DNA from 3 places in the Paenibacillus sp. FW101-FHT12H11 genome. Region 3 is predicted to be linked to each of the others. Evidence: predicted binding sites of a transcription regulator. Region 3 holds the regulator's gene; each other region holds the start of a gene.
What was found. Region 3 encodes LexA, which represses DNA repair genes until DNA is damaged. Its sites were predicted from a motif close to CGAACATATGTTCG; they were not measured.
Positions count from the first base shown of each region.

Region 1 (7,146 bases), on a different contig from region 3:
CGCAGCAGCGTTCTCTCCGTTAGCGATGAACACGGCGTGAGGGTGCGCCTGCTTTAAACGAGGCATAATATTTTTTAGTGCTTTGCGTCCAACGGATCCAACAATATCTCCAATAAATACAATTTTCATAACAATTTTGTAGCTCCTTTATTAACATAGATACATGGAGGGTGATGATCCAATGAAATCGTCCCTCCTATAAAATAAGGAAAAGTGGCTGTATCAGCCACTTTTCGCATTGGTTACTCTTATTTAGCGTATTCAACAGCTCGTGTTTCACGAATGACGGTAACCTTAATATGTCCTGGATAATCGAGTTCACCCTCGATTTTTTTGGTAATATCGCGGGCCAGACGGAACGCTTCGGTGTCATCCACTTTCTCAGGTTGAACCATAACACGTACTTCACGGCCTGCTTGAATGGCGTATGATTTCTCAACACCTTCAAAAGATTCCGAAATTTCTTCGAGCTTCTCTAGACGCTTAATATATGTTTCGAGCGTTTCCCTGCGTGCTCCAGGTCTCGCCGCGGATAAGGCATCTGCTGCTCCGACTAACATCGCAATAACGGAAGTTGCCTCCACATCACCGTGATGTGATGCAATACTGTTAATGACGACTGGATGCTCCTTGTACTTCTTACCAATCTCAACACCAATCTCGACATGAGATCCTTCAACCTCGTGGTCAAGCGCCTTACCGATGTCATGAAGCAGCCCGGCACGTTTCGCCAAAGTTACGTCTACCCCGAGCTCCCCGGCCATCAGACCAGCCAGATAAGCTACCTCCATGGAATGCTTCAATACGTTCTGACCATAACTTGTTCTAAATTTCAGTCGACCCAAAATCTTGATCAAGTCAGGATGCAATCCGTGAACTCCAACTTCAAACGTGGCTTGCTCCCCATATTCGCGGATGCGTTCATCCACTTCTTTACGGGATTTCTCAACCATCTCTTCAATACGTGCTGGATGAATACGTCCATCGGCAACAAGCTTCTCTAGGGATGTACGAGCAATTTCGCGACGAATTGGATCAAAACCAGATAAAATAACTGCTTCTGGCGTGTCATCAATAATAAGGTCAATACCCGTTAATGTTTCTAGTGCACGGATATTACGTCCCTCACGACCGATAATCCGGCCTTTCATTTCTTCATTTGGCAACGAAACAACTGAAACGGTCGTTTCAGCAACATGATCTGCGGCACAACGTTGAATGGCGAGCGTGATGATCTCACGGGCTTTCTTATCGCCGTCTTCTTTGGCCTGTTGTTCGATTTCTTTAATAAGCTGTGCAGTCTCGTGTCGTACTTCCTGCTCCACATTGGTAAGAATGATGCTTTTCGCTTCTTCCATTGTAAGTCCTGAGATACGCTCTAACTCCGAAACCTGGCTTTTATAAAGCTGATCAATTTGATTTTGGGTATCCTCGATCCGCTTCTCTTTGTTGGCAACTTGCTCTTCTTTACGCTCGAGAGATTCTAATTTTTTATCCAGCGATTCCTCTTTTTGCAACAATCGTCTTTCTTGTCGTTGAATTTCATTCCGACGCTCACGAATGTCTTTTTCAGCTTCGGACCTAAGTTTATGCACTTCGTCCTTTGCTTCCAGAACCGTTTCTTTTTTCAGTGCTTCTGCTTCTTTCTTAGCAGCTTCTCTAATCTGCTCAGCGGCTGTTTCAGCACTGGAAATTTTCGCTTCTGCAAGAGATTTACGGATAAAATAACCAATCCCTAAGCATGCAGCTCCAACAATGAGAATGATCGCGATCCAGATGACAGTCATCTTGTTCACCTCCTCGTTGGTTTCTCCAAGGTGTTAGCCTGGGATTCCGTTCGGTTTTTTAATCCGATTTTTAATTGTTTGACTAGTCATACATACCCTAATGTAAAAGGGTATGGCTTTTAAATGAATGCGCACTGTGCGTAAGAGGCACTATAGTGCTAATAATCCATAATCAACAGAGTAAAAATTGGCGGTTTTTACATCTGTCCCCTCAAAATCAATGAAATAAGTATGATTTTGAATACATTATGAAAATATACACTGTTATTTTATCTTTTGTCGAAGAAGCTTGTCAAGCGATAGTCCATGAGAAGATCATCATGCCCAACTGCGTCCCCTTTTATTCATTCATATTGTTAAGTAATTTCAGTTATTATTTAACAACATTAATCATCAAAGGAATCATCATGGATTTCAAAATCATCTTCACTTGGCTCGCTGCTCAACTGCCCGAGTACCTTCGTCACAACGGCACCCGTGTACCCTCTGCGCATTAGAAAAGCTGCCGTCTTTCTCTTCTTATCAAAAACCTCGCCAGAGGTTTGCTTCCATTTCGTTTGAGCAAGTTTCATGGCTCCAGCTATTTCATCCTCTTGATTGATGTTCTCCATTGCATGTTTGACCAACTCTTTATCGATGCCTTTTTGCTGCAGTTCTTGACGAACGAGGTTGCGGCCTTTCTTTTGAGAAATAATCCGGCTGTCCGTCCACATTTTAGCAAACTCTTGGTCATTCAGATAATTTTGCGAGGCTAACTTCTCAATCACCCATTCGATAATAGGTGGTTCATAACCTGATTCTTTGAGCTTGCGTTTCAACTCGCTCGATGAATGCGGTCGCCGGCCGATCGCTCGCAAAGCCTTCATGTACGCATTATTCCGTTCTTCATCTTGAATAATTCTCTCAATATCTTGGAGATCTACGCTCTCTCCTTTGACTAATCGATGCTTAATGAGAATGTCTTCATGGACTGAAAACGCGTACTCTTCATTCAAAAATATGTTATAGCGGTGCTTCCCCCGCTTCTGCTTCTCCACAAGTGTGATGATAGAAATCTGTTGTTCTTCTTGCTCCAAACTTTCCGGCCCCTTTCATGCACGAAAGCACCCTAACCTAAGGTTTAAGGTGCTTTCACGATATCATATCATCGAATCTTACTCGAAAGCCGCTTCTAACTCATCGTCTTCCTCGTCTACATTTGGCCCGACAGCAATAATCAAATTGCTGTTTTCACGGATTTTTTGTTCGATCGTTTCGGCAATTGCTTTGTTATCTTTCAAGAATTGCTTTGCATTTTCACGACCTTGGCCTAAACGCTCGCCCTCATAGGAATACCAGGCTCCGCTCTTATTCACGATATCCATCTCAGTTGCGATATCAATAATACTGCCTTCACGTGAAATGCCTTCACCGTACATAATATCTACTTCCGCTTGTTTGAACGGAGGAGCTACTTTATTCTTAACGACCTTAATTCTCGTCCGGTTACCGACCATATCGTTACCTTGCTTGATCGTTTCTATGCGACGAACATCCAGTCGAACGGAGGAGTAGAACTTCAGTGCACGGCCACCAGGCGTTGTCTCCGGGTTTCCAAACATAACGCCGACCTTCTCACGCAACTGGTTAATGAAAATCGCAATAACCTTGGATTTGTTAATTGCACCAGACAGCTTACGAAGTGCTTGAGACATCAGACGTGCTTGCAGACCTACGTGAGAGTCTCCCATTTCGCCTTCGATCTCTGCTTTAGGTACTAATGCCGCTACAGAGTCGATAACGATAATATCTACCGCGCCGCTTCTTACAAGCGCTTCTGCGATCTCTAGAGCTTGCTCGCCGGTATCAGGTTGAGAGAGCAACAGCTCATCTATGTTAATGCCGAGCTTACTTGCATAAGAAGGATCCAACGCGTGCTCTGCATCGATAAATGCAGCTTGTCCGCCAACCTTCTGGACTTCAGCGATCGCATGTAACGCTACTGTTGTTTTACCTGAGGATTCAGGTCCGTATACTTCAATAATTCTTCCGCGTGGGAATCCACCTATTCCTAGTGCAATATCAAGGGCTAACGCTCCGCTTGAAATCGTCTCAACTTGCATATGCGTTGATTCTCCAAGCTTCATGATGGAGCCTTTACCGAACTGTTTCTCAATTTGTCGTAATGCATTATCAAGTGCTGCGCGACGGTCTGTCAAAACACTCACTTCCTTCTATCATTATAGGTATATGATAACTTGTTTCGGGGTGTTTGCCAAGTACTTTTTCGAACATACATTCGTTTTTTTTCGCGAACAAACAAAAAACCGCAACAAAGTTATCGCTTTGTTACGGTTCTTCCGTTAACACTTCTTTGATTATATGCGAACTCTAGCTTTCTTTCAACTGTTTCCAAAGATGGTAGAGCGCGCTCTTCGCGGATCTATGTTTAATCGATTCCCGGTTGCCGGAAAGCTGCAGCGTAATGACTTGTGGCTCCGCGTTCTTTTGCGCAAATCCAATATATACAAGTCCGACAGGCTTGCCTTCAGACGAGCCAGGACCGGCTACACCGGTTACGGAAATGCCGAAGTCACTCCCCGTTGTCGTGAGCAAGTTCTCTGCTAAGATAACCGCTGTTTCGCTGCTAACGGCACCTGGCGCACCTTCGCCTTCCAGCACCTCCATAGGAACACCGAGAAGTTTATGTTTTAGCGCATTGGAATAACAGATAATCCCCCCCAGGAAAGAGCTCGAGCTCCCGGGTATTGAAGTTATTAAATCACTGAGCAAACCGCCTGTGCAGCTCTCAGCAACGGCAAGCGACAATTTGCGTTCATCCAACATTTTCAAAACCATTGTTTCAATCGGTACGTCTTGATCCGCATAAATATGCTGGCCTAAACGGCTTCTAATCTCTTGTTCAGTCGCAAACAGTTTACGCTCGCCCTCTTCCGCCGTTTGTGCGCGGGTCGTCAGACGAATCGTCACTTCGCCTTCTTTGGCATATGGAGCAATGGTTGGGTCCGATTGTGCTTGAATCAAATCAATTAATTGATGCTCTAAATTAGATTCACCGATGCCGGCAAATTTGAGCATTTTGGAATAAAGCGGAACTTCATCATGCATAACCGCACGCAGCCAAGGAATCGCATAGTTGGTAAACATGGGCTTCATTTCTTTGGGCGGTCCAGGCAGAAGAATGAAATGAGTTCCTTCAAACGTGAAGGCAACACCTACGGCCAGTCCTGTTTCGTTATGTAATGGATCACTGCCCTCAAGCATTAACGCTTGGCGCCTGTTGCTTTCTACCATATGTATCCCGCGTGATTGGAACATCTGGGTGATTGCGTTCATCGACGGCTCATGAATGATTAACTGACGGCCTACGTAAGCCGCTAGGACATCTTTTGTAAGGTCATCCTGTGTAGGACCCAAACCACCTGTGCAGATGACCACGTCGGCTCTGGAGGCGGCTAATGTGAGGCTTTCCAGCAATCTCTGCTCATTATCGCCCACTACGGTCTGGAAATAGATGTCCACACCAATTGCGGCGCACTCCCTGGAAAGAAATTGAGCGTTCGTATTAACAATTTGTCCAAGCAAGAGCTCTGTTCCAACAGCAACGATTTCTGCTTTCATCCCAGCATCCTCCTAGAATAGAAAAAAACCAATAGGAAGCCCTATTGTGTCTTTTCTGAAAAGTCTATGACATGTTTATTTTTCACAAAATACTCGATACCTGAGTAGACCGTAATGATGGCCGCTGCCCAACTTGCTATAACATCAAAAGGGAAATCCACAAACGTAAACGGAAAATTATTGATAAGTAGCGCTATGATGGCTGTAATCTGAGCTGCCGTCTTTGCTTTTCCCCACTTACTAGCCGCCATCACTGTGCCTTCCAGCAGAGCAATCTGGCGAAGACCAGTTACAGCCCATTCTCTACTGATAATAACAATGACGATCCAAGCATCTACTTTACCCATTTCCACTAGTGAAACGAGCACAGCCGTAACAAGCAGCTTATCCGCCAAAGGATCAAGCAGCTTGCCTAAATTGGTTACTAAATTGCGTTTTCTGGCAATATAACCATCTAAACTATCTGTGCTCGCTGCAATAATAAAAATAGTAGCAGCAATAATTTGATTATACGTAATGCTAAATTCCTCAATCCGTATATGAGGGAATTTCACCTTAATCAACAGAAAAAACATGATGATCGGTACTAGTAAAATCCTCGCCACGGTGATGCGGTTGGCCAGGTTCATGCAATTACCTCCCCAGATAAGTCAAACTCATAAGAGTGGGTAATACGAACTTTGGCAAGTTCACCGATCGTCAGTTTACCATTCGAAACGAATACTTCCCCATCAATCTCGGGAGCATCAAATTGAGAACGTCCAATATACACATCACTTCTGCCATCGTACCGCTCAATCAGTACATCAATTTCTTGACCGATACGGCGTCCGCCCCGGATATTCGAAATTTCTCTCTGGATTTCCATGATCGCATTCGCACGATACTCTTTCACATCATCAGGCACTTGATTCGGCAAACGTGCCGCCGGCGTATCATCTTCTTTGGAATAGGCAAAAACGCCAAGGCGATCGAACTGTACATCACGAACAAATTGTTTCAAGTTCTCGAAATCTTCTTCCGTTTCTCCCGGGAACCCTACAATAAGGGAAGTCCGAAGTGCAACATCCGGGATCGATTCGCGAATTTTGCGAACCAGTTCACGGGTATCCTTTTGACGGCCAGGTCTACGCATACGTTTAAGAATGGAATCTTCGCTGTGTTGAAGCGGCATATCGATGTATTTACACACTTTCGGGTTTGTCGCCATCACTTCAATTAATTCGTCGCTAAAGAAACCAGGATATGCATAGTGCAGACGTACCCACTCAATGCCTTCTACCTCGCTCACTTTATTCAGAAGTGTAGGCAGCATAAAGCTATCATACAAATCTGTCCCGTAGTTCGTAGAATCCTGTGCAATTAAGCTAATTTCTTTCACGCCTTGGGAAGCCAAGTTAGCTACTTCCGCGACAATGGACTCCATGCTTCTGCTCTTGAAGCTTCCGCGCATGATCGGGATACTGCAGAATGTGCACGCATTATCACAGCCTTCGGCGATTTTTACATACGCTGTATATCTAGGCGTTGTAACAAGCCTCGGCAGGTCCGCATCATAGTTAAATACCGGATTCCCAACAAGAATCGGTCTTTTCCCGCGCAGCGCCTCATCAACGATATCGTTGATTTTGTCAAAATCTCCCGTTCCCACGATTCCGTCAATCTCCGGCATTTCATCGAGCAGCTGCTTTTTGTAACGCTGGGTTAAGCAACCTGAAACGATAAGCGCCTTAAGATT
Region 1 is NZ_JBYTCO010000007.1:217,805-224,950, reverse strand. It holds gene AC3WTJ_RS23530 (TIGR00282 family metallophosphoesterase) at 1-129, opposite strand, end outside; gene rny (ribonuclease Y) at 249-1,787, opposite strand; gene AC3WTJ_RS23520 (regulatory protein RecX) at 2,174-2,863, opposite strand; gene recA (recombinase RecA) at 2,942-3,985, opposite strand; gene AC3WTJ_RS23510 (competence/damage-inducible protein A) at 4,158-5,408, opposite strand; gene pgsA (CDP-diacylglycerol--glycerol-3-phosphate 3-phosphatidyltransferase) at 5,450-6,037, opposite strand; gene rimO (30S ribosomal protein S12 methylthiotransferase RimO) at 6,034-7,146, opposite strand, start outside.
Region 1: recA (recombinase RecA) is a predicted target of LexA. The motif match lies at 4,055-4,068, and genes of this name have one in related genera.

Region 2 (7,146 bases), on a different contig from region 3:
GCGTGACACGAATATGGACGGCATCGACATCAAGCAGGGGCATTTTATCGGTATTCAAGATGGCCGGATTGTGTCTTCACAGCCAAGTCTGATGGATGCTTGCAAAAAGCTGCTCGAAGAGATGATCGATGAAGGCAGCGAGATCGTGACCATCCTCACCGGAGAAGATGCCGTGAGCGCAGAGACAGAAGAGCTGGAAGCCTTCATTCAGGCGGTTTATCCCGAAATTGAAGTCGAGCTTCACCCTGGAGGGCAGCCATTGTACGCGTACCTGTTCTCTGTAGAGTAAACGATCATCCTCACAGTGGATTAAATTCGGGAAATGGAGTGAAGCCCTGTTGACACATATACGGATTGTAACGGACAGCACGGCCGACATACCTTTGGCACTTAGACAAGAGCTTAACATTGAAATGGTGCCGCTTAAGATTCATTTTGGAGATGAACAATTTTTGGATGCGGTGACGCTGCGTTCCGAGGAGTTTTATCCTAAGCTAACCTCGTCACCTTATTTTCCTAGAACTTCACAACCGTCTCCTGCGGAGTTTCTAGACTTATATCAGAGCTTGCTGGAAGAGCCGAATACGGAAATCATTTCTATTCATTTATCTTCTGCACTGAGCGGAACGTACCAGTCGGCTTTGCTCGCTTCCACGATGCTGGAGGAGTCTGCCGGCAAGGTTCATGTGCTTGATTCCCGTTCCGCGTCCTATGGAATTGGCGCTCTTGTTGTCGCTGCAGCAAAAGCCGCGCAAGCTGGGCAAAGTGCAGCTGAGATTATAGAGCTGGTACAAACGATCAGAGAGAACTTTTACATATATTTTCTCGTGGATACGCTTGAATTTCTGCAAAAAGGCGGAAGAATCGGCAAAGCGTCGGCATTATTCGGTTCGTTGCTGAATATTAAGCCTATTCTCTCGATCGATGGTGAGGGAGAAGTGGCGGCTACGGATAAGGTTCGGGGCCAAAAGAAAGCGATCGCGCGCATTCTGGAGCTGCTGGCAGCGGATGTGCCGAATCGGCGCATTCCGTCTTTACACATTGCTCATGCGAACAATTTGGAAGGCGCTGAGCTGTTGCGAGAAGTCATAACGCAGCAATTCGAGGTGCAGCATGTGGACTATATTACACTGGGGCCTGTTATTGGCGCACATGCTGGACCCGGTACGATCGCTGCGTTCGTCCGTGCGGTGTAAGGGATGGATTTAAATCAAGTTGTCGTACGCGAAGTCCATGGAGTCGGCGCTCAAAAAGCACTTGAGCTGAACGCCATGGGCATTTTTACGGTTATGGATTTACTGGAGTATGTGCCATTCCGGTATGAGGATTACACCGTGCGCGATATCGCCAGTGTGAAAGACGGCGACCGTGTCACCGTGAAGGGGTATATCATCGGGGAGCCGGTGCTGCAGCGTTACAGCGGCAAGTCGCGACTCTCCTGCAAGGTGATGGTCGATGACTTTCTCCTGACGGCGGTGTGGTTTAACCGCCACTTCTTGAAAGACCGCTTGCGCCCGCAGCAGGAGATTATCCTGACCGGCAAATGGGATGGCAAGCGGAGGCAAATGAGCGTGTCCGATTCCGAGTTCCCGGGACAAGGCGATTCGAATACCGGCACGATACAGCCGGTCTATTCGGTTGCAGGCTCGATTACGCAAAAGTGGATGCGTAAAGCGATTCAGCAGGCGCTGACGCAGTACAGCGCCATGGTCAGTGAAGTGCTGCCGGGGGGAATTACCGGCAGGTACGGGTTTATGCCGCGCAGCAAGGCGCTGGCGGTGATCCACACGCCGAGCGGTGTGGAGGAAGGCAAGCAGGCGCGCAAGCGCATGGTGTATGAGGAGCTGTTCCTGTTCCAGCTCAAGCTGCAGGCTTACCGCGCCGTGACGCGAAGCCGCGCGGACGGGGTGAAGCAGCAGGTGGACCTGCCTGCTGTACGCGCCTTTGTGCGCGCGCTGCCCTTTCAGCTGACGGAGTCGCAGAAGAAGGTCGTGGGCGAGATCCTGCACGATATGCAGGAGCCGTACAGCATGAACCGGCTGCTGCAAGGCGATGTCGGTGCAGGGAAGACGATCGTCGCGGCCATAGGCCTCTACGCGACGGTCAAGGCCGGCTATCAAGGCGCGCTGATGGTGCCGACGGAAATCCTGGCGGAGCAGCATAAGCGCTCGCTGGACCGCTTGTTCGAGCCCTACGGGCTGCAGGTTGCGCTGCTGACAGGCAGTTCGACGGACCGCCAACGGCGGGATCTGCTCGCCTCCTTGCAGATGGGCATGATTGACGTGTTGGTCGGGACGCACGCGCTCATTCAAGAGGATGTCTACTTCCGTCAGCTGGGGCTGGTCGTGACGGACGAGCAGCACCGTTTCGGGGTGAATCAGCGCAGCATTTTGCGGCGCAAAGGGATGAACCCCGACGTGCTGACGATGACGGCGACGCCGATTCCGCGTACGCTGGCGATTACCGCTTTCGGCGACATGGATGTGTCGACGCTGCGGGAGCTGCCCAAAGGGCGTAAGCCGATCAAGACGTATGCCGTCCAGCACGCTATGTTGGAGCGTGTGCTGGGCTTTATTCAGCGCGAGGTGGCGGCAGGCCGGCAGGCGTATGTGATTTGTCCGCTCATCGAAGAGTCGGACAAGCTGGACGTGCAGAATGCCATCGACGTCCATATTCAGCTGCAGCAGCATTTCCCACAAATGCGGATCGGCCTGCTGCACGGGCGGATGAGCGCGCAGGAGAAGGAAGCGATCATGCGCGCATTCAAGGAAGGGACCGTGGAGACGCTGGTGTCGACCACGGTCATCGAGGTTGGCGTGGACGTGCCTAACGCCACGCTGATGGTCATCTACGACGCCGACCGCTTCGGCCTGTCGCAGCTGCATCAGCTGCGCGGGCGGGTTGGACGCGGCGAGCACCAGTCCTTCTGCGTGCTCATCGCCGACCCGAAGACAGAGGTCGGCAAGGAGCGCATGAAGGCGATGACCGAAACGTCCGACGGCTTCGAAATTGCCAGGCGCGATCTGGAGCTGCGCGGACCGGGGGATTTCTTCGGCACGAAGCAAAGCGGGCTGCCGGAGTTCCGCATCGCCGACATGATGGCGGACTTCGAAGTGATGGAGCAGGCGCGTGATGACGCTGCTGAGCTTGTCGGGGATTCCTCCTTCTGGACAGGCGCTTCCTTCATTCCTCTGAGAGCGTACTTGGAGCGTGCCCATATTTTTGATAGTGAAGTGCTGGATTAAACGAAACGCTAGGATAGACTGAGGATAAATGTCAGTCATGATCCTAGCGTTTTTTTTGCAGATAGAATGTTAATTATATCCTAACAGAGGTTAGTTTCGTACCTGTCCATTGTCCATCCGTCTTAGTAGAATAAACCTATAGGGCTTAGTGGGCTCACCGCTCGAAAGAGGACCTTGGGAGCGCCTAGCATTTTAATAGCGAAAGGTGTGTAGAAATGACAAATCCGATTATTCAAGAACGAACAGAGCGCACGCAGTGGTTTTTGCAGGATCGATTCGGTATGTTCATTCACTGGGGATTGTATGCGATTCCAGCCAGAGGGGAATGGGTTCGCAATGCGGAGCGCATTTCGGTAGAGGACTATCAGCCGTATTTTGATGAATTCGACCCTGTTCGCTATGATCCTAAAGCATGGGCGCGCGCAGCCAAACAAGCAGGGATGAAATATGCGGTATTGACGGCAAAACATCATGATGGTTTTTGCTTATTTGATAGCGCTCTCACGGAATATAAATCAACGAACACCAAAGCCGGGCGAGATTTAGTGCGGGAATTTATTGAAGCTTTTCGGGCGGAAGGCTTGAAGGTGGGGCTCTATTATTCGCTAATCGATTGGCATCATGAGGATTACCCGGCTTATGGAGACCGCCACCATCCGATGCGGGGGAACGAGAGCTATGCCAGAAATCCGGAGACGTTCGACAGATATTTGCAATATATGCATGGGCAAGTCAAAGAGCTGCTCACGAATTATGGCAAGCTGGACATCATGTGGTTCGATTTCTCCTATGATCAGATGAAGGGGGAGACCTGGAAAGCAACCGAGCTGATGGCGATGATTCGCTCTCTGCAGCCGCACGTCATTGTAGATAACCGTCTGGACGCAAGCGGCGAGGAAGGCGGAAGCATTTATACGAACAATCCGCTCAGCTATTCGGGCGACTTTGCTTCACCGGAACAAATCATTCCACCGCAAGGTGTGACGGATCATGAGGGCAATCCTATTCCATGGGAAGCTTGCATTACGCTAAATAATAACTGGGGCTACGCAGCTCAGGATTTCCAATATAAATCCCCGACTACCGTTATTCGGAAGCTGGTAGAGTGCGTCAGCAAAAACGGTAATTTGCTCTTGAATGTCGGTCCTAATGCGCTCGGCGAGATTCCGCAGGAGTCATTGGACATTTTGTCGGAGATTGGGGATTGGGTGCAGAAAAATGGGAACAGCATTTACGGCTGCGGGCAAGCCGATTGGCCGAAACCGGAATGGGGCAGGTACACGCAAAAGGGCAATCTGCTCTACGCCCACTTGTTCGAAGAAAGCGTAGGTCCCATCAATTTGAACGGTTTGGCTGGTAAAGTGAAGAAAGCCAGACTGCTGTCGGACGGTTCCGAAGTCTTCTTAAGCCGCCCTTGGAATGCTGCACAGTATCCGGATGACGCGTTCATTAGTTTCGGTAGACCGGAGCACTCGAGCTACCCGCTGCCGGATAAGAGGGCGACCGTTGTGGAGCTTACGCTGCTGTAACTTTTTAAATTAACATTTGACCACGCCCCCATTCGATTTTAAGATAATAGTAGTTCTATTATTATTTTGGAAACGAAGGTGCCATCATTTGACTTATTTTCTTGTCTATTTACTGCTGATGAATATCGTGACTTTCATAGAGATGGGGCACGACAAGGGGCAAGCCAAAAAAGGCGGCCGAAGAGTCCCGGAGAAGCGGCTGTTTATGTTTGCTGCGCTTGGCGGCGGCATTGGCGGTTGGCTCGGCATGCGGGTTTGGCGGCATAAGACGAAGCATACCTCATTCGTTATCGGGATGCCTCTGCTTGTTGCGCTAAATTGTATATGTGTTATTTTGATCGCCATTTATATGTAGTCAAGATTATGTTCGTTTCCTCATATGTATAAAGCATGACGGGACATCGGAGGTACGAACATGAGTTATCAGCTATATGGCATCGATCCTGCGTTGATTGAGCGAGTCAAGTTCAAATTAAGAAACCCGGCGATCAAGGAACGCCTCATCATGCTGCTGCAAAGCGTTACGAAGGCTGATTTGCAAAATCGTATGAAGGTCACGCAGCTTATCGGGATTGCCTCCGGCATTCTCGGCGAGAATCTGACCAACTTCCAAGCGAATCAGATTTTGGAGTTCATTCTTTCCCAAAAAATCGATCCCTCGAACACGTTTCACTTAATCAAACTGTGGACGATGTTTCGATAAGCTGTTCCCAAAATGCCGCCTGCAAGGTCTAAGTGACCTGGTCAGGTGGTATTTTTTTACTTTTTAAAAAAAGCACTTGCATAACGAATACGTGTTCGGTATATAATAAGTAACACGAATATATGTTCGCATATGGTGGTGAAAAATATGAGTGTTCATGCAAGAATTGAGACAGAAGAGGATGTTCAAATTATTAAGGAATATACGCTGCTGCCCATTTTGCTCGATATGTTGGCAAGGGATATGGAGGAGCTCAAGGTTTATAAGGATAAAATTGTGTATAATCATATTCTTTTTTACCTCAGAGAGGTGGAGACCGCCATTTATCCTCAATTACAAAGCATTAAGAGTGTTATGAAGAAAAGAGATATTAAAGTCATTCATACCGAAATGAATGCGTTAGGCATTAATGTCGAGTACAAAGTCCGAGGCTACATCCATCACTTCACGATGCTTCGCAGCTTGGTCAAAGCAGAACTGATGACTACGCTGATGAATATGCGGGGGGGATTACGGTGAGCAAAGGAAAGGAACGGACGATATTCCTGGCGGATTGCCAGAGCTTCTACGCAAGTGTAGAGAAGGCGGATCATCCGGGAGTCAGGGATAAACCGGTTGCGGTCGCAGGAGACCCTGCTTTGCGTTCTGGCATCATTCTGGCTGCCTGTCCCATCGCCAAATCATTTGGCGTATCCACGGCCGAGCGGTTGGGGGAAGCGCTCAAGAAATGCCCGGAACTGGTCGTTATGCGTCCGCGTATGCAGCATTATATTGATGTTTCGCTTATGATTACTAAAATATACGAAGAATTTACCGATCTTGTTGAGGTTTTCAGTATTGATGAGCAGTTTCTGGACATTACGGCAAGTTTGCCTGTTTTCGGAGACCCGGATACGATTGCGATGGCCATTCAACGGAAGGTGCTGCAGCAAACGGGCGTGAAGGTCCGCATAGGGATTAGCTCGAATAAAATTCTGGCGAAGATCGCGACTGATATTTGGGCCAAAAAGAATCAGACCGGCATTTTCACGCTGCGCCCGCCCGCCGTTGAGGAGTACTTATGGGCGCAGCCTGTAAGCAAAATGTTTGGTGTCGGTTCACGGATGACCGCGCATTTTGCCAGACTCGGCATGTATACGATCGGCGATGTGGCAAGAACGCCGCTCCCGCTGCTCAAGGACAAATTCCGTGCACGATTCGGCAAGCAATCCGACATTCATGCAGAAGTCATGTGGCGAACAGCGAATGGTCTGGATGATAGTCCGGTTACGCCCGGTACATTCGATACGCCTCCGAAGTCTATAGGCCATATGATGACTCTCCCTAGGGATTATGCGGAATCCGCTGGGGTGGATACGATCCTGCTTGAGCTTACTGAAGAGGTATGCCGTGATTGCCGACGCAAGGGATATATGGCGTCCATTGTGACTGTTAGCTGTATGTGCAGCCCGTTTGATGCTCCGACAGGCTTCTCACGCCAAATGAAGATGCCTGACCCTACGAATCACACTAGAACAGTTTTTCAAGCTGTTAAGAAGTTGTTCTACAAGTTCTGGGACACGATGCCCGTCCGCCGTGCCGGTGTGATGTTAAGCCAATTCGTTGACGATGATACGTATCAGCTTACGCTTTTTGAAGATCAGATCAAGGCGAGGGCACTTGAGAAAGT
Region 2 is NZ_JBYTCO010000010.1:23,805-30,950, reverse strand. It holds gene AC3WTJ_RS28245 (DAK2 domain-containing protein) at 1-289, shown strand, start outside; gene AC3WTJ_RS28240 (DegV family protein) at 339-1,196, shown strand; gene recG (ATP-dependent DNA helicase RecG) at 1,200-3,245, shown strand; gene AC3WTJ_RS28230 (alpha-L-fucosidase) at 3,461-4,774, shown strand; gene AC3WTJ_RS28225 (DUF1294 domain-containing protein) at 4,863-5,129, shown strand; gene AC3WTJ_RS28220 (stage VI sporulation protein F) at 5,190-5,477, shown strand; gene AC3WTJ_RS28215 (YhjD family protein) at 5,625-5,996, shown strand; gene AC3WTJ_RS28210 (DNA polymerase IV) at 5,993-7,146, shown strand, end outside.
Region 2: AC3WTJ_RS28215 (YhjD family protein) is a predicted target of LexA. The motif match lies at 5,593-5,606, and genes of this name have one in related genera.

Region 3 (7,146 bases):
GGCCGAGCAGCATTTGCATGTTCACATAAGGCATGAGATGGCTAATCGGGTAATCTCTCATGATATGGCGTTCTGTATCTTGCGGCACTTGTACAGGCAAATCCTTGGACACTGCAGACGAACTCACACGCGTAAGCTGCGGTAGTTTCTCTTCCTTCTTGCCTGTATCCATGACATCGGATTCCAGATTTTCTCTTAGTTCTTGGATGAGACGTTTGCGCTGCTCAGGGTCGCTTAACCGGTTAGCAATATCTAGACCGTCCATGGCATCCTTCGCGTAGAGCACAACACCTTCGTACTCCGGTTGAATACGCGTTTTGGTGAATTTCCGTGTCAGCGCGGCGCCACCTACCAGAATCGGCACATCTACACCTGCCGTACGCAAGTCTTGTGCGGTAATAACCATCTGCTGAGCGGATTTTACCAATAGACCCGATAAACCGATCGCATCTGCGTTTTCTTTCCGCTGTGCATCAATGATTTGCTCAGGCGGTACTTTGATTCCAAGGTTTACAATTTTGTAGCCATTGTTCGACAGAATAATTTCGACCAAATTTTTACCGATATCATGCACATCACCTTTAACGGTTGCCAAAATAATTTTTCCTTTGACAGCCGTTTCGGATTTCTCCATAAAAGGTTCCAAATAACTAACGGATGCTTTCATGACCTCAGCGCTCTGAAGTACTTCAGCAACAATCAATTCATTGCCATTGAAAAGGCGGCCTACTTCCTCCATCCCTCTCATAAGCGGTCCATTAATCACTTCAAGAGGCGAATAAGTTTGCAGCGCAATTTCCAAATCTGGAATTAACCCTTCCTTCGTCCCTTCCACCACATAAGAACCAAGGCGCTCTTCCAAGGTCAGATTGGAAATCTTCTCCTTCTTCTCGACCTTCTTCTCACGGAAATGAGCGACAAATTTCGCCAAAGTCTCATCATTCGTATTGTAAATCAGTTCCTCAGCCAGTTGACGTTCTTCCTCTGAAATAGAGGCATAACGCTCCAACTTCTCTGTGTTCACAATCGCATAATCAAGACCGGCTTTCGTACAATGGTACAAATAAACCGAGTTCAACACTTCGCGTCCAGCATCCGGTAATCCGAATGAGATATTACTCAAACCAAGAATGGTTTTGGCTCTTGGGTATTTCTCTTTAATCAACTTGATTCCCTCGATCGTTTCAACAGCAGAACCGATATACTGCGGATCCCCAGAGCCGACAGGGAACATATTCGGATCAAAAATGATATCCTCTGGATTCATCCCGTATTTCTCGGTTAGCAGCTCATAAGCTCTTGTTGCAACCTCAATTTTCGCTTCGCGCGATACAGCCTGGCCTCGTTCATCAATGAGAATACAAACAACGGCAGCCCCATATCTATGGATGAGAGGTAAAATCCCGGCAAATTTCGATTCGCCATCCTCCAGGTTAATGGAGTTAATAATCGCTTTACCTTGCGAGTATTTAAGTCCCAACTCGATAATGTGATCATACGTGGAGTCAATCATCAAAGGCACCTTCACCTTTTTGACCACCTGCTGCATGAATTCTTCTACCGCGTAAGCCTCATCAATATCCGTATCCTGCAAATTGATATCGATGATGTGTGCTCCGTTTTTCACCTGATTACGGGCAATTTCTGAACCTTCTTCAAATTTGCCTTCTTTAATCAAGCGTTTGAATTTACGCGATCCCGAAATATTCGTACGTTCACCGACCATGATAGGGCGGTTCTCAGGTTCGATAAATAAGGTTTCAATCCCCGAAACAGCGGGTAAATGGGTTCCATATTCCGTTCTAGGTTTGTACTCGCTAAGTGTTTCTGCCATAGCACGAATGTGCTCAGGAGTTGTTCCACAGCATCCGCCGGCAATATTAAGCCAGCCCTGCTCGGCAAAACCGGCCATTTTCTTGGCCAAAGATTCCGGCGATTCATGATAATGACCATTCTCATCCGGCAATCCGGCGTTCGGATAACAGCTGATTGCAGTTTCTGCAATACCCGCCAGCGTTCGGATGTGATCCCTCATGAACTCAGGGCCTGTAGCACAGTTCAATCCCATAGAAATAGGTTTCAAATGTTCAAGCGAGATATAAAAGGATTCGATATTCTGCCCGGCTAGTGTTGTACCCATTGGTTCAATCGTTCCCGAGATCATAATCGGAAGCTCGAAGCCCAGCTTTTCAAAAGCTCTGCGAATCCCAATGCTCCCTGCTTTCACGTTCAGTGTATCTTGTGACGTTTCCAGAAGAATAGCATCGACCCCTGCTTCACATAAAGCTAAAGCTTGTTCGTAGTAACTATCTTCCAATTGGTCGAACGTAACGCCACCTGTTACTGATAAGGTTTTGGTTGTTGGCCCCATAGCCCCTACGACATATCGCGGCCATTCCGGCGTTGAATATTTGTTCGCTGCCTCGATCGCCAACTTGGCTGCAGCGAGATTCAACTCGCGATGACGGTCTTGCAGATCATATTCGGCAAGAACTACACTTGTCGTTCCGAACGTGTTCGTTTCTATCATATCCGCGCCTGCGGCGAAATAAGCCTCATGAATCTTACGAATCACATCCGGGCGTGTTACGCATAGAATTTCATTACAGCCGTCTAAATCATCGCCGCCGAAATCTTCAGCTGTTAAATTCTCTTGCTGAATCATGGTACCCATGGCGCCATCGAGGATCATGATCTTTTTCTTTAGCTGCTCTTGAATCGGTGGTTTAGACATGAAATGACTCCCTTTCAACTTATCCTGAAGCGATAAATAATAAATAATCGACAAATTATGTTAAGATTTAGTGTAACAGAATACGGCTTCTATGAAAAGATTTTGAATTATCATAAAAACCTATAGGTTTTATCGGGTAAACTTATGATCATGCATCGACAGCGCACATCATTTCCACTATAATACAAGTATATTTACTAAGAAAGAGGGATGCTGCATGGCACAAATTAGAATTCGCAATACCAACGAACGAATCGAAGGCGAAGAGCAAGTCAAAGCCTTCTTGGATAGCCAAGAAGTTGTATATGAACATTGGGATGCGAACAAGCTTCCTGAAGCGCTGCGCGAGAAATTCGTACTGAATGATGAAGAGAAAGCTCAAATCATCAGCACGTATGAGCCGGAAATCCGTGATTTAGCGGCAAGACGCGGTTACGAAATCTGGGATGTTATCTCCCTTTCCGATGCAACACCGAATATCGAAGAACTGCTTAAGAAATTTGAGCAAGTTCACACACACACAGAAGATGAGATTCGCGCTATCGTTTCAGGTAAAGGGATCTTCATCATTAAATCCGAAGAAATCGGCTATTACGATGTTGAACTTGAGCCAGGGGATGTCATCTCGGTTCCTGAGAACACCAACCACTTCTTTACACTTATGGATAATCGTCAAATCGTTGCCGTACGTCTTTTCATCGAGAAAGATGGATGGGTCGCTTATAACGTGGAAGATCCTGCTTTTATCAAAGCCTAATACCTTATTTAGAAGAAAGCCCAACAGCGCAGGACTCACTGTCCAAAACGCCGTTGGGCTTTTTGTTATGCTCTATTAAGCATTAGCGATAATCGGTAAAACTTCTTCTAAGCGCGATACCTCATTCGCAGGAACAATCTCATCTCCACTTTGTAGTCCATGATGGTTGATCCAAATATTGCGCATGCCTACACGTCCGGAACCAAGGATATCCGTCGTCAGCTTATCACCGATCATGATCCCTTCTTCTGCATGAATCCCCAGAAGTTCCAGCGCATGGTGGAATATAGAAACATCGGGTTTACCCACTCCAAATTCCCCGGAAATGACAATATGATCGAAATAGGACGTAATCGCTGGCACGTCAGCTAATTTTTCTTTTTGAAGATCAGGCGATCCGTTTGTTAGGAGCAGCAGCTTGTAGTTACCCTTCAATGCGTCAAGTACACGGAACGTTTCTTCATAAACGTACGGGCGCTTGCGGCGTTCAGCAGGAAAAAGCTCGCCGAGCTTGTACCCCAGCTCTGCATCTTCTACTCCTAACGCGCGAAGCCCGCGAGTCCACGCTTCCGTGCGATAACCTGGTGCTAATGCTTGCAGCTTGCGGAAATTTTCATTTTCACCTTGTGTAAAATTAGCCCAAAGCCCTTCAAACGGATTAATGCCAATCATCTTGGTGAATGGAAAAGGTTCATAGGATTCGTATAAAGCACGGGCTTCTTTACGAACAGCAGCTTCCAATTCTTCCGGATTCACTGCCGCGTGTTTCGCCGCCTCCGAGCAAGTTGCTTCAAAAGCTTCTTGTACACTGCGGTCATCCCACAAGAGCGTATCATCTAAATCAAAAAGTACAGCCTTCAACGTCATCATTCATTTCCCCTTTGAATGTTGTTTCTATGTGAAAAAGCAACTACTCTTCGTCCGTGAACTTGATGGAATCAAGTTGAACTTTAAGATTGCCTCGGAAAGCCTCAATATATTTTTTTCTCAGTTCATTTCGTTCATCGATTTCCGCATCCGATAAGCCAACGGTTTTCGCTTTACGAGCAAGCTCATTAATGCGCTCGATGTTTTTTTCCATACTGTCACTCATAGTGATCCTCCAGTTCAAAAATTCAATATGACTATTACTTTGCCATCCCTCTAGTGGAATGTCAAGAAAACAACTAAAAGAGGCATAGGAATAATTCCTAGCCTCTATTCGTCTATTTCCATTCCATAGGATAGTAATGATTAAGGGAGCAATAAAACCTGTCCTTCTTTCAAGGAGCTCGTAGTTAAATGATTTTTTGTCTTAATCTCATCTATATAGGAACGAATGTTCTCTCCATCTTTCTTATGAGCAGTCGCAATACCCCAGAGCGTGTCCCCCTCTTGAATGACAACTTGCTCCTGAACAACTTTCTTAGTTTCAGCGTGATTAGATATACTGCCCGTCGGTGAAGACGCCGCCGCATAAGCTTGTACCATGGCACCGAATGAGAAGACAGTCCCCAGAATTAATGCAATAAAAAGAAATCGAATGATTGTTTTCGTATTACGTGATTTGGTTGCAATCCCTTTGGACGCGGCAGTTGATCTATGAGGTGTGCGTGAATTGGTAGTGTGTGAGTAGGCCATATACATGAATAATCATCCCCCAAACATTTGTTCTGTTTTTAGAATAACACGAACACATGTTTGAGTCAACGATTTATTCGAACTTATGTTTGTACGAACTCGGGTTCTATGTTATACTTTGGGTAATGATTCCCAGTATTGGAGTGATAACTATTGAGTAAGATTTCGCAGCGTCAACAAGCTATTTTAGAATACATTAAGAACGAAGTGAAAGATAAGGGTTACCCGCCTTCCGTACGCGAAATCGGCGAGGCTGTCGGACTAGCCTCCAGTTCAACCGTACACGGGCATTTGGAGCGTCTTGAGAAGAAAGGTTTGATTCGTCGCGATCCAACCAAACCTCGCGCTATCGAGATTCTTGGCTTAGACGGCGCCGAGACTCATTTCGCTGTTTCCGTTGCACGCGTACCGCTCGTAGGTAAAGTTACCGCCGGGGTACCGATTACGGCGACAGAGAACATCGAAGACTACTTCCCTCTTCCAGTCAGCATGGTCGGAGACAACAATGTGTTTATGCTTAGCGTCCTGGGAGACAGTATGATCGAAGCCGGTATACATAACGGCGATTATGTTATCGTCAAGCAGCAGCAAACAGCGAACAACGGTGACATCGTAGTCGCGATGACGGAAGACGACGAAGCGACAGTCAAACGTTTTTACAAAGAGAAGGATCATATCCGCCTTCAACCGGAAAACTCTGCTTTGAAGCCGATTCTGCTCAAGAATGTTACGATTCTAGGCCGTGTCATCGGATTATTCCGCGATATGTAAGACTAAAAAGGACCGTCAGGTGAATCATCCTGACGGTCCTTTTAGGTGCGCGCGAATCCAGCTAAGGGTCCACGAAAAGGATAAGGGAACTTAAGTACTCTATTTGGAGAGAAATAGCCATTGTAATCTCGAAAAGGAACTACAGAACTTTATTTGACGTCCAACAATCGTTTTACAAGTGAAATCAACAGATTAGCGAATGAACTGCTGTTCCCCCCCACTAGTGGATGAGGTGCTTTTTCAAACATATAAGGGACTATAGTTCCCCTATAAAATCAAAAAAACCGAAGGACAAACCATCCCTCGGTTTTATTACTAATTCAAAGGCTTAAAATGCAAGCGCCCAATTCCCCTGACGGAAAATTGGCTCCAGACTGCCATCCTGAAGCACACCGTCAATCTCAAGATCAGACGTCCCGATCATGAAATCCACGTGGATCAAGCTAGTGTTTCCGCCTCTTACTTTCAGCTCCTCGTTGGATAAAGAAGCCCCATCCTTCATATTGATTGGATAGCAGCTGCCCAAAGCAAGATGGCAGGAGGCATTTTCATCAATCCCTGTATTGTAAAAAATCCGTTTTAGATTGGATATCGGCGAATCATAGGGAACAAGCGCGACTTCGCCTAAATAACGAGCGCCTTCGTCCATTTCCAATAATCTAGTCAAATGCTCATGGCCGACCTCTGCCTTATAATCTACGACCTTCCCGTCTTCGAACCTGAACGAAAACTTATCAACCAATGCGCCATTCACATTCAGCGGCATGGTACTTGTTACCGTCCCGTTAACGCCAGTCCGTTTGGGCATCGTAAATACTTCTTCCGTCGGCATATTCGCAACAAAGCGAATCCCTCTTGCGTTCGCTTTATCCCCGCCAAGCCAAATGTGGCCAACTGGCAGCTCTACGCGCAAATCAGTCCCTGCAGCCCGATATTGCAGCGCTGCATATTGCTTATCGTTCAGCACCTTGCGAACGCGCTTCAACTGCTCAATATGTGCTCGCCATGCGCTAACCGGATCATTTTCATATACGCGATTGAAACGGAAAATTGCATCCCACATCGCATCCATCCGCTCTTCTTCAGGAAGATCCGCATACACTTTGGAAGCCCAAGCAGTAGTAGGAGCTTTAATCAAGCACCAGCTGAACGTGCTCGTTCTTACATATTTTTGATACTTAGAACGTGCTGTCGCCATCGCCTTTGAAGCTCTGGAAATCACACCAGGGTCAATGCCGGCGTACAAATCTGGATCTGGCACCTT
Region 3 is NZ_JBYTCO010000002.1:466,671-473,816, forward strand. It holds gene metH (methionine synthase) at 1-2,734, opposite strand, end outside; gene AC3WTJ_RS07810 (1,2-dihydroxy-3-keto-5-methylthiopentene dioxygenase) at 2,952-3,491, shown strand; gene AC3WTJ_RS07815 (HAD family hydrolase) at 3,567-4,358, opposite strand; gene AC3WTJ_RS07820 (DUF896 domain-containing protein) at 4,402-4,584, opposite strand; gene AC3WTJ_RS07825 (LysM peptidoglycan-binding domain-containing protein) at 4,725-5,117, opposite strand; gene lexA (transcriptional repressor LexA) at 5,265-5,882, shown strand; gene AC3WTJ_RS07835 (aminopeptidase) at 6,211-7,146, opposite strand, start outside.